Regions from separate parts of the Hydrogenophaga sedimenti genome, predicted to be linked through region 2. Evidence: predicted binding sites of a transcription regulator. Region 2 holds the regulator's gene; the other holds the start of a gene.

Evidence for each region. The regulator sigma-54, encoded in region 2, starts transcription at its own class of promoters, with help from an activator protein. The targets are predictions, from matches to a motif close to TGGCANGNAANCTGCTTT.
Region 1: the regulator sigma-54 is predicted to act here: its motif matches at 2,219-2,236, upstream of ACS5NL_RS01290 (pilin).

What each region holds. Positions count from the first base shown of each region.
Region 1 is NZ_JBPZHA010000001.1:262,286-266,491, forward strand. Features, by position in the region: gene ACS5NL_RS01275 (CHASE2 domain-containing protein) at 1-287, shown strand, start outside; gene ACS5NL_RS01280 (3',5'-cyclic-nucleotide phosphodiesterase) at 326-1,129, shown strand; gene ACS5NL_RS01285 (pilin) at 1,314-1,874, shown strand; gene ACS5NL_RS01290 (pilin) at 2,279-2,839, shown strand; gene tfpZ (TfpX/TfpZ family type IV pilin accessory protein) at 2,885-3,676, shown strand; gene moaC (cyclic pyranopterin monophosphate synthase MoaC) at 3,685-4,188, opposite strand.
Region 2 is NZ_JBPZHA010000001.1:537,368-541,573, forward strand. Features, by position in the region: gene ACS5NL_RS02500 (thiol:disulfide interchange protein DsbA/DsbL) at 1-216, shown strand, start outside; gene lptA (lipopolysaccharide transport periplasmic protein LptA) at 354-1,004, shown strand; gene lptB (LPS export ABC transporter ATP-binding protein) at 1,001-1,783, shown strand; gene ACS5NL_RS02515 (RNA polymerase factor sigma-54) at 1,796-3,421, shown strand; gene ACS5NL_RS02520 (THUMP domain-containing class I SAM-dependent RNA methyltransferase) at 3,548-4,206, shown strand, end outside.

The sequences.
Region 1 (4,206 bases), 280 kb from region 2:
TGGATCTGGTGCGCGTCAAAGGCAAGCTGCAGGCGGTGGCGATCCACACGCCGCTGGCAACCGGATTGCCGGACGACACACTGGCGCAAGAGCTGCACCTGTGGCAACTGGTGCGCAAGGCCTGGAGGGCGCGCGACTGGGCCGTCTGTGAAGCACGGCTGGAGGAGCTACAGGCGAGAAATGCCAAAAAAGTCCTTTACCGGCTGTGCGCCGAACGGGTAGGCTCCATGAAGCAGTCTCCGCTGCCCCCGGACTGGGACGGTGCGAATTCGTTCGATACCAAATAGCGGGCAGACGCCTCTCAGACCAACCGACGGGAACATTGATGCGGGTACGTGTGCTGGGTTGCTCAGGCGCCATTGCCCATGGCTGCCGGACCACCTCCTTTCTGATGGACGACGACGTCCTGATCGATGCCGGCACGGGCGTCGGAGACCTCAGTCTGGAGGAGATGGCCCGGATCGACCATGTCCTGCTGACCCATTCCCACCTGGACCACGTGGCCAGCCTGCCGCTGATGCTGGATGCGGTGGCCGCCCAGCGGCTGGCCGCCGGGGCGCCGCCACTGACGGTGCATGCCCTGCCCGGCACCATTTCGGCCTTGCAGATCCATGTGTTCAACAACCTCATCTGGCCCGACTTCGCCGCCATTCCCAGTGTCGAGACCCCGTTGATGCGCTTCGTGCCGATCACGGTGGGGGAGCAGTTGCTGGTGGGGGGCAAGCGCGTGGAGGTGCTGCCCGCGGTGCACACCGTGCCGGCGGTCGGCTACGCCGTGGACAGCCCCAGCGGCCACTGGGTGTTCAGTGGGGATACCGAGCGCAATCCGGCGTTCTGGCAGCGGATCAACCGCATCGATGTCGCGCTGCTCATCATCGAGACGGCGTTCAGCGACCGGGAAAAAGCGCTGGCCCAGCGCAGCCTGCACCTGGCCCCGAGCTCCCTGGCCGAAGAGCTGGACCAGATCGACCGCGAGCGACGCTTCCCGATCTACATCACCCACACCAAGCCGGCCGAAACCGGCCTGATCATGGACGAGATCCAGCGGTTCGACGAGGCGCCGAACCGCGCCGGCGACGTGCGCCACGACATCCGCTGGCTGAGCGCCGGGCAGACCTTCGAGCTTTGACAATTTTTGTTCGCTAGGGCAAGGGCGACAAAAATTGTCAGTGACTGGCGGTCACGCAGGACACAAATCGTCACTGGCTGCTGGCTAAGCGTGAAAAAGCGCCCGGAAAGTCGTGCAATTCCACTTGGCACGCTCTCTGCTCTTCAAGGTCATCACCAACCCACAAACCCCTCAAGGAGTTTTCATGAAGCGTTCCCTGCAAAAAGGTTTCACCCTGATCGAACTGATGATCGTGGTGGCCATCATCGGTATCCTGGCTGCCGTTGCGCTGCCGGCTTATCAGGACTACACGATCCGTGCCCGCGTGACGGAAGGTCTGACCATCGCTGCCGATGCACAAGCGCGTATCAAGACCGAAGGCGCTGCTGCTACGGCCGACCTCCAGAACGTGACAACTCAGTGGAATGCACAAGCTGGTGGCAACGGTGCTTTCAGCAAGATGGTGACCTCGGTGCTGATGGATGCAGCCAACCCTACTGGCATGATCACCGTTACCTATACTCCCGCTACTGTCGGTCTGGCCGCCGGTGCTAACACTCTCACCTTGACGCCGTACATCCGCGGTACGACTGCTGCAGGTGCCGCCACCACGCTGCAACTGCAGGCTGCCCAAGCTGCGGGGGTCACCGGGACGATTGATTGGTCGTGCGCAAGTACCGCCAACACCTACGGCGCCGGTCAGGGCATGGCTGCATTGGCTGCTGGTACGCTGTTGGCAAAGTACGCTCCCGCCAACTGCCGCTGAGCAACTGCTGGGGTTTAAAAAGGCGCCTTCGGGCGCCTTTTTGCTTTGGAGAATCTGCGTGCAAGATTGCTGGCTGACCAGCTTGACTATCTCGAGCTTGAACTCTTGACTGAATGTCCTTCTTCTCTCCATGAGCCACCTCCGGTTTCATCTTCCGCCTTAACAAGATGTCTTTGAAACCTGCAGCAGCCCAGTGGTTTAGGTCCTCAAGGGACTTCGCTTCAACGCGAATCTGTGCGGAGGGCGACAAAAATTGTCAGTGACGAGCAGCGGCACAGGACACAAATCGTCACTGGTGGGCAATAAAGCGTGAAAAAGCACGCAAAAAACAGAGTTTATCGGCTTGGCACGCTCCCTGCTGATGAGTACACGTCCTCAACCCACAAACCCCTCAAGGAGTTTTCATGAAGCGTTCCCTGCAAAAAGGTTTCACCCTGATCGAACTGATGATCGTGGTGGCCATCATCGGTATCCTGGCTGCCGTTGCGCTGCCGGCTTATCAGGACTACACGATCCGTGCCCGCGTGACGGAAGGTCTGACCATTGCTGCCGATGCACAAGCGCGTATCAAGACCGAAGGCGCTGCTGCTACGGCCGACTTGGTAAATGTGAGGACCCAGTGGAATGCACAAGCTGGTGGCAACGGTGCTTTCAGCAAGATGGTGACCTCGGTGCTGATGGATGCAGCCAACCCTACTGGCATGATCACCGTTACCTATACTCCCGCTACTGTCGGTCTGGCCGCCGGTGCTAACACTCTCACCTTGACGCCGTACATCCGCGGTACGACTGCTGCAGGTGCCGCCACCACGCTGCAACTGCAGGCTGCCCAAGCTGCGGGGGTCACCGGGACGATTGATTGGTCGTGCGCAAGTACCGCCAACACCTACGGCGCCGGTCAGGGCATGGCTGCATTGGCTGCTGGTACGCTGTTGGCAAAGTACGCTCCCGCCAACTGCCGCTGAGCAACTGCTGGGGTTTAAAAAGGCGCCTTCGGGCGCCTTTTTGTTATGAGCAATGTCGCCAGAAAACAGCTTTACACCATGGACGGATTGAGGGATCGGTTTCGTGCCTCTGGCATTCATCTTGGCATCAGTTTGATTGTCGGACTGCTTGTTGCCGGTTGGGTGTTTGTTGTTTTATATCCTTACCCGTTCCGGGAGATATCCGGGGGGGGGCACCTATTCAGCGTTCTCGTCGGAGTCGACGTTGTTGTAGGACCTTTGTTGACTTGGCTGGTGTTTAACCGACGCAAACCGATTGAGGAGCTTCGTCGCGATTTGATCGTAGTTGCGGGCATTCAATTGGTGGCGTTGACCTACGGCCTGTGGTCGATGTATCAGGCGCGCCCGGTGTATTTGGTGCATGAGGTAGATCGTTTCGTGGTGATTACCTCTGCGGATATTGAGGCGACTGACCTGAGGGAAGCAGATGTGGAGTTTCAGACTGTACCAAACGTGGGCATCCGAACGATCGGTTTAAGGGAGGCTAAGAATCCAGGGGAAAAACTAAAGGCCACTGAACTGGCGATCGCCGGCAAGGACCTGTCATTGCAGCCGAGGTTTTGGCAAACTCTGTCGGAACAGAATCGCGAAGCGATTCGACGAAGAGCTCAACCGTTGGAAGTGCTCCGATCTCATAGTGAAGATGTGCGCCAGCTGGTAGATCAATGGATCGCTGATCGCGCCGGTCGTGCTTCCGACTATCTGACCTTCCCTTTGGTATCTCGGGCGCACTATTGGACCGTAGTTCTCGACAAGGACTTGAACATGGTCGGGTACCTTCCAATCGACCCGTTCTAAGCGGTGGGTCAGGTCGCGACGAAATGACCCGACTTCCCACCCCGCTTCTCCATCAACCGCACCCCGCCGATCGTCATTGCGCGGTCGACCGCCTTGCACATGTCGTAGATCGTGAGCAGGGCGACGCTGCAGGCGGTCAGGGCTTCCATCTCCACACCCGTCTGACCGGTGCACTCGGCGGTCGCGCGGCACAGCACGCTGCTGGTCGCTTCGTCCACCTCGAACTCGACCGCCACCCGCGTGAGCGCGATCGGGTGGCACAGCGGGATCAGGTCGCTGGTCTTCTTGGCGCCCTGGATGCCGGCAATGCGGGCAATGCCCAGCACGTCGCCTTTCTTGGCCGTTCCGCTCTGGATCAGCGCCAGTGTCGACGGCAGCATCTCAATCCGGCCTTCGGCGACCGCGACCCGGTGGGTGCTGGCCTTGGCCGAAACATCGACCATGTGGGCCTGGCCCTGGGCGTCGAAATGGGTCAGGGGACTGGTCATCGTGGTCTTGGGTGTGTCGGTCATGGCGATGCAACTTTGCGT
Region 2 (4,206 bases):
TGGGTGGAGAAACAGGGCGTCAACCGCGAGAAGTTCACTGCCATCTACGACGGCGCGGCCGTCAAGTCGGCCCAGAAGGCCGTCGGCCTGCAGGACGCCTACCAGGTCGAGGGCACGCCGGCCCTGGGCATCGCCGGGCGTTTCTACATCCCCGGCCAGGGTCCCAAGACCCTGCTGGTGGCCGATTCGCTGATCGCCGAGGCCCGCAAGGGCTGATCGTCGGTCCGCCGGCACCGCACAAGGCCCGCCCTGCGCGGGCCTTGCCGTTTCCGGACAGGAATCGTCTCTTGTCAAGGGCACGAATTGCGCTTGGCACCGCTACAATGAATGCAAGATCTGTGCCCCCAAAAGCCATGCACCAACACGTCAAACCCTCCCGTCCGATCGCCTGGTTGTTTGTTGCGGCCGCCGGCCTGCTGTCCCCCTGGGCGGCGCAGGCGGAAAAAGCCGACAAGGACAAGCCCATGAACGTGGAGGCCGATGCCCTGCGTTACGAAGAGAACCGCCAGACCAGCGTGTTCAATGGCAACGTGGTGCTGACCAAGGGCACGATCGTGATGCGCGGCTCCAAGCTGGACGTGCGCCAGGATACCCAGGGCAACCAGCTCGGCCTGCTGGTGGGCACGCCCGCCACCCCCGGATTCTTCCGCCAGAAGCGCGAAGCCCTGGACGAGTGGATCGAAGGCGAAGGCGACCGCATCGAATACGACAGCAAGGCCCAGACCGTGCTGTTCACCGGCCGCGCCGTGCTGCGCCGCTACCGTGGCACGCAGCTCAATGACCAGAGCGTGGGCAGCGAGATCCTCTACAACAGCCAGACCGAGGTCTTCACCGTCAAGGGCGGCGCCGAGAGCAAGACGGCGGCCAACCCGTCCGGCCGTGTGCGCGCCATGCTGACGCCGATTCCCGAAGAGGAAAAAGCGGGCAAGACGCCGCCTCCCCAGCCGTCGGCCGAGCCGGCCACGCTGCGCCCCAGCGTCAAGATCACCGAGCCCAAGAAGTGAGCGGAACCTCCGCCAGCCCACCGGGCGCCGTGGCGAGCCAGAGCCGCCTGGAGGTCCATGGTCTGAAGAAGGCCTACGGCAGCCGCAAGGTGGTCAAGAACGTCTCGCTGTCGGTCGACAAGGGCGAGGTGGTCGGGCTGCTCGGACCCAACGGTGCCGGCAAGACGACGTCGTTCTACATGATCGTGGGCTTGCTGCGGGCCGACGGCGGCGAGATCCTGCTCGACGGCGCCCGCATCGAATCCCTGCCGATCCACCGGCGCGCCCGACTGGGTCTGGGCTATCTGCCGCAGGAAGCGTCGATCTTCCGCAAGCTCACGGTCGAGCAGAACGTGCGCGCCGTGCTGGAGTTGCAGCACAACGAGCAGGGTGAGCGGCTGTCGGAAGACGAGATCCGTGGCCGCCTCGACGAGCTGCTCAAGGACTTGCGGGTGGACCATCTGCGTCTCTCGCCGGCGCCCGCGCTGTCGGGCGGCGAGCGCCGCCGGGTCGAGATCGCCCGTGCGCTGGCGACCCGTCCGCGGTTCATCCTGCTGGACGAACCCTTTGCCGGCATCGACCCGATCGCGGTGCTGGAAATCCAGCACATCATCAGCTTTCTCAAGTCGCGTGGCATCGGTGTGCTGATCACCGACCACAACGTGCGCGAGACACTGGGCATCTGCGACCACGCCTACATCATCAGCGATGGTCAGGTGCTGGCCAGCGGTACCACCGCCGAGATCGTGGAGAACGCCGAGGTGCGCCGCGTCTATCTCGGCGAAAACTTCCGCATGTGATGCCCTGAGCGGATGAAGCAAGGTCTCTCGCTGCGGGTCTCGCAGCATCTCGCCCTCACCCCCCAGCTGCAGCAATCGATCCGGCTGTTGCAGCTGTCGACGCTCGAAATGGCCCAGGAAGTCGAGCAGATGCTCGACGAGAACCCTTTCCTCGACCGCGGGGAAGAAACGGCCGAACGCGAAGAGTTCGGCGTCGAGGCTGCCGATGCGCCGGTCGTGGCCGCCGACCAACTGGCGGAGGCGGCACAAACCGCGCCGGAGCCGCGCCTGCCCGACGCCGACACACGCAGCTCGTCCACGGAGTCGTCCGAGAGCGGGGGCGCCGACGAGGTCGAGAGCCGGCTCGACGGCGCGTCCCCGGTGGAAGAGAGCTGGGAAGGCGACGGCACGGTCGAGATGGCGCCCGACGACAGCGAGTGGGGCGGCGACGCGCCGGCGCGCAACAACAACGCGTCCGGCGGCGACGACGAAACCGCGACCGCGGCCGAACTGGCCCGCGAGCCGGTCAGCCTGCAGGACCACCTGCACGAGCAGGCGCGCTGCCTGCGTCTGTCGGACGAAGATGCTGCGGCCCTGTATTTCCTGATCGAGTCGCTCAACGACGACGGTTACCTCGACGAGAGCCTGCACGATCTGGCGCGGGCCTGCTGGCACCTGACCGCCTCGGCGCCGGCCGAAGCCGAACCGCCGTTCGAAGAAGTCGAGGCGATCGAGCAGCGGCTGGGCACGGCGCTGCAATGGCTGCAGCAGATGGAGCCCTCCGGCGTCGGCGCCCGCGATCTGGGCGAATGCCTGCGGCTGCAGATCCTGGAACTGCGCAACACGCCCGCGGCGCGGGCCGCGCTGGCGATCTGCGAGCAGCCGCTGGAGCTGATCGCCAAGCGCGATGTCAAGCGCCTGTGCGCGAGCACCGGACAGGACGACGAGGCCGTGCGCTCCGGCCTGGCGCTGATCGCGCGGCTGGAGCCCAAGCCTGGCCGGCGTTTTGTCGATGTCGAACGCAACGTGGTGGTGCCCGACGTGATCGTCACGCGCGCCGGCCGCGGCTTCAAGGTCACGCTCAACGCCGAGGTCATGCCGCGCCTGCGGGTGCACGACGTCTACGCGAACGCCATGCGCGGGCGCGGCCGCGACGGTGGCGGCGAAGCCGGTCACGCCGCGATGCAGCAGCGCCTGCAGGAAGCACGCTGGTTCATCAAGAACATCCAGCAGCGCTTCGACACCATCCTGCGCGTGTCCTCGGCCATCGTCGAGCGCCAGCGCAACTTCTTCATGCACGGCGAACTGGCGATGCGCCCGCTGGTGCTGCGCGAGATCGCCGACGAGCTGGGCCTGCACGAATCGACCATCAGCCGCGTCACCACCGCCAAGTACATGGCCACGCCGTTCGGCACCTACGAGCTGAAGTATTTCTTCGGCTCCAGCCTGGGCACCGAGACCGGTGGCAACGCGTCGAGCACGGCGGTGCGCGCCCTGCTCAAGCAGTTCATCGCGTCCGAAGAACCGTCCAAGCCGCTGTCGGACAACCAGCTCTCGGACCTGCTCAAGGAGCAGGGCATCGAGTGCGCGCGCCGCACGGTCGCGAAATACCGCGAGGCGCTGCGCATCGCGCCCGCGAACCTGCGCAAAGCTTTGTAACCCCCTGCGCCGCTTCGCGTCACCCCCCAGGGGGCTGCACCAACGGCCCGGCAAAGCCGGTTCCGTGGTGCACGCTGGAAGGGGTCTGTGCCGAACGTGCTGTGTTTGTCCATTAGGTTTCCATTCATGAACCAGCTTCAACTCTTCCTCCCCTGCGCCGCGGGCGTGGAGGACTACCTGGCCGCCGAGGTCACGCGCATCACCGGCGAGACCGAGGTGCAGAAGTGGCGCGCCGGGGTGGCGCTGCAGGCTTCGTGGCGCGACGCGCTCAAGCTCAACCTGCATTGCCGGCTGGCGCAGCGCGTGCTGGTGCAGCTCTGGCACGGCGGCTACCGCAGCGAGAACGACCTGTACCAGGCCGCCGGCGAGATCGCCTGGGAAATCTGGTTCACGCCGCAGCAGACCATCAAGGTCGAGATCACGGCGCAGCACAGCCCGCTCAAGAGCCTGAACTTCGCGGCGCTCAAGATCAAGGACGCGGTCTGTGACCGCTTTCGCGACAGGCGCGGCGAGCGGCCCAGCGTCGACACCACCTGGCCCGACGTGCGGCTCTACGCCCACCTGACCACCGACACCGTCAGCCTCTACATCGACACCTCGGGCGAGCCGCTGTTCAAGCGCGGCTGGCGCGAGGACAAGGGCGATGCGCCGCTGAAGGAAACCCTGGCGGCGGCCATGATCGCGGCGACCGGCTGGAACGGCGCCGAGGCGGCCACGCTGGACGACATCGTGCCGCTGTACGACCCCTGCTGCGGCAGCGGCACGGTGGCGATCGAGGCGGCGCA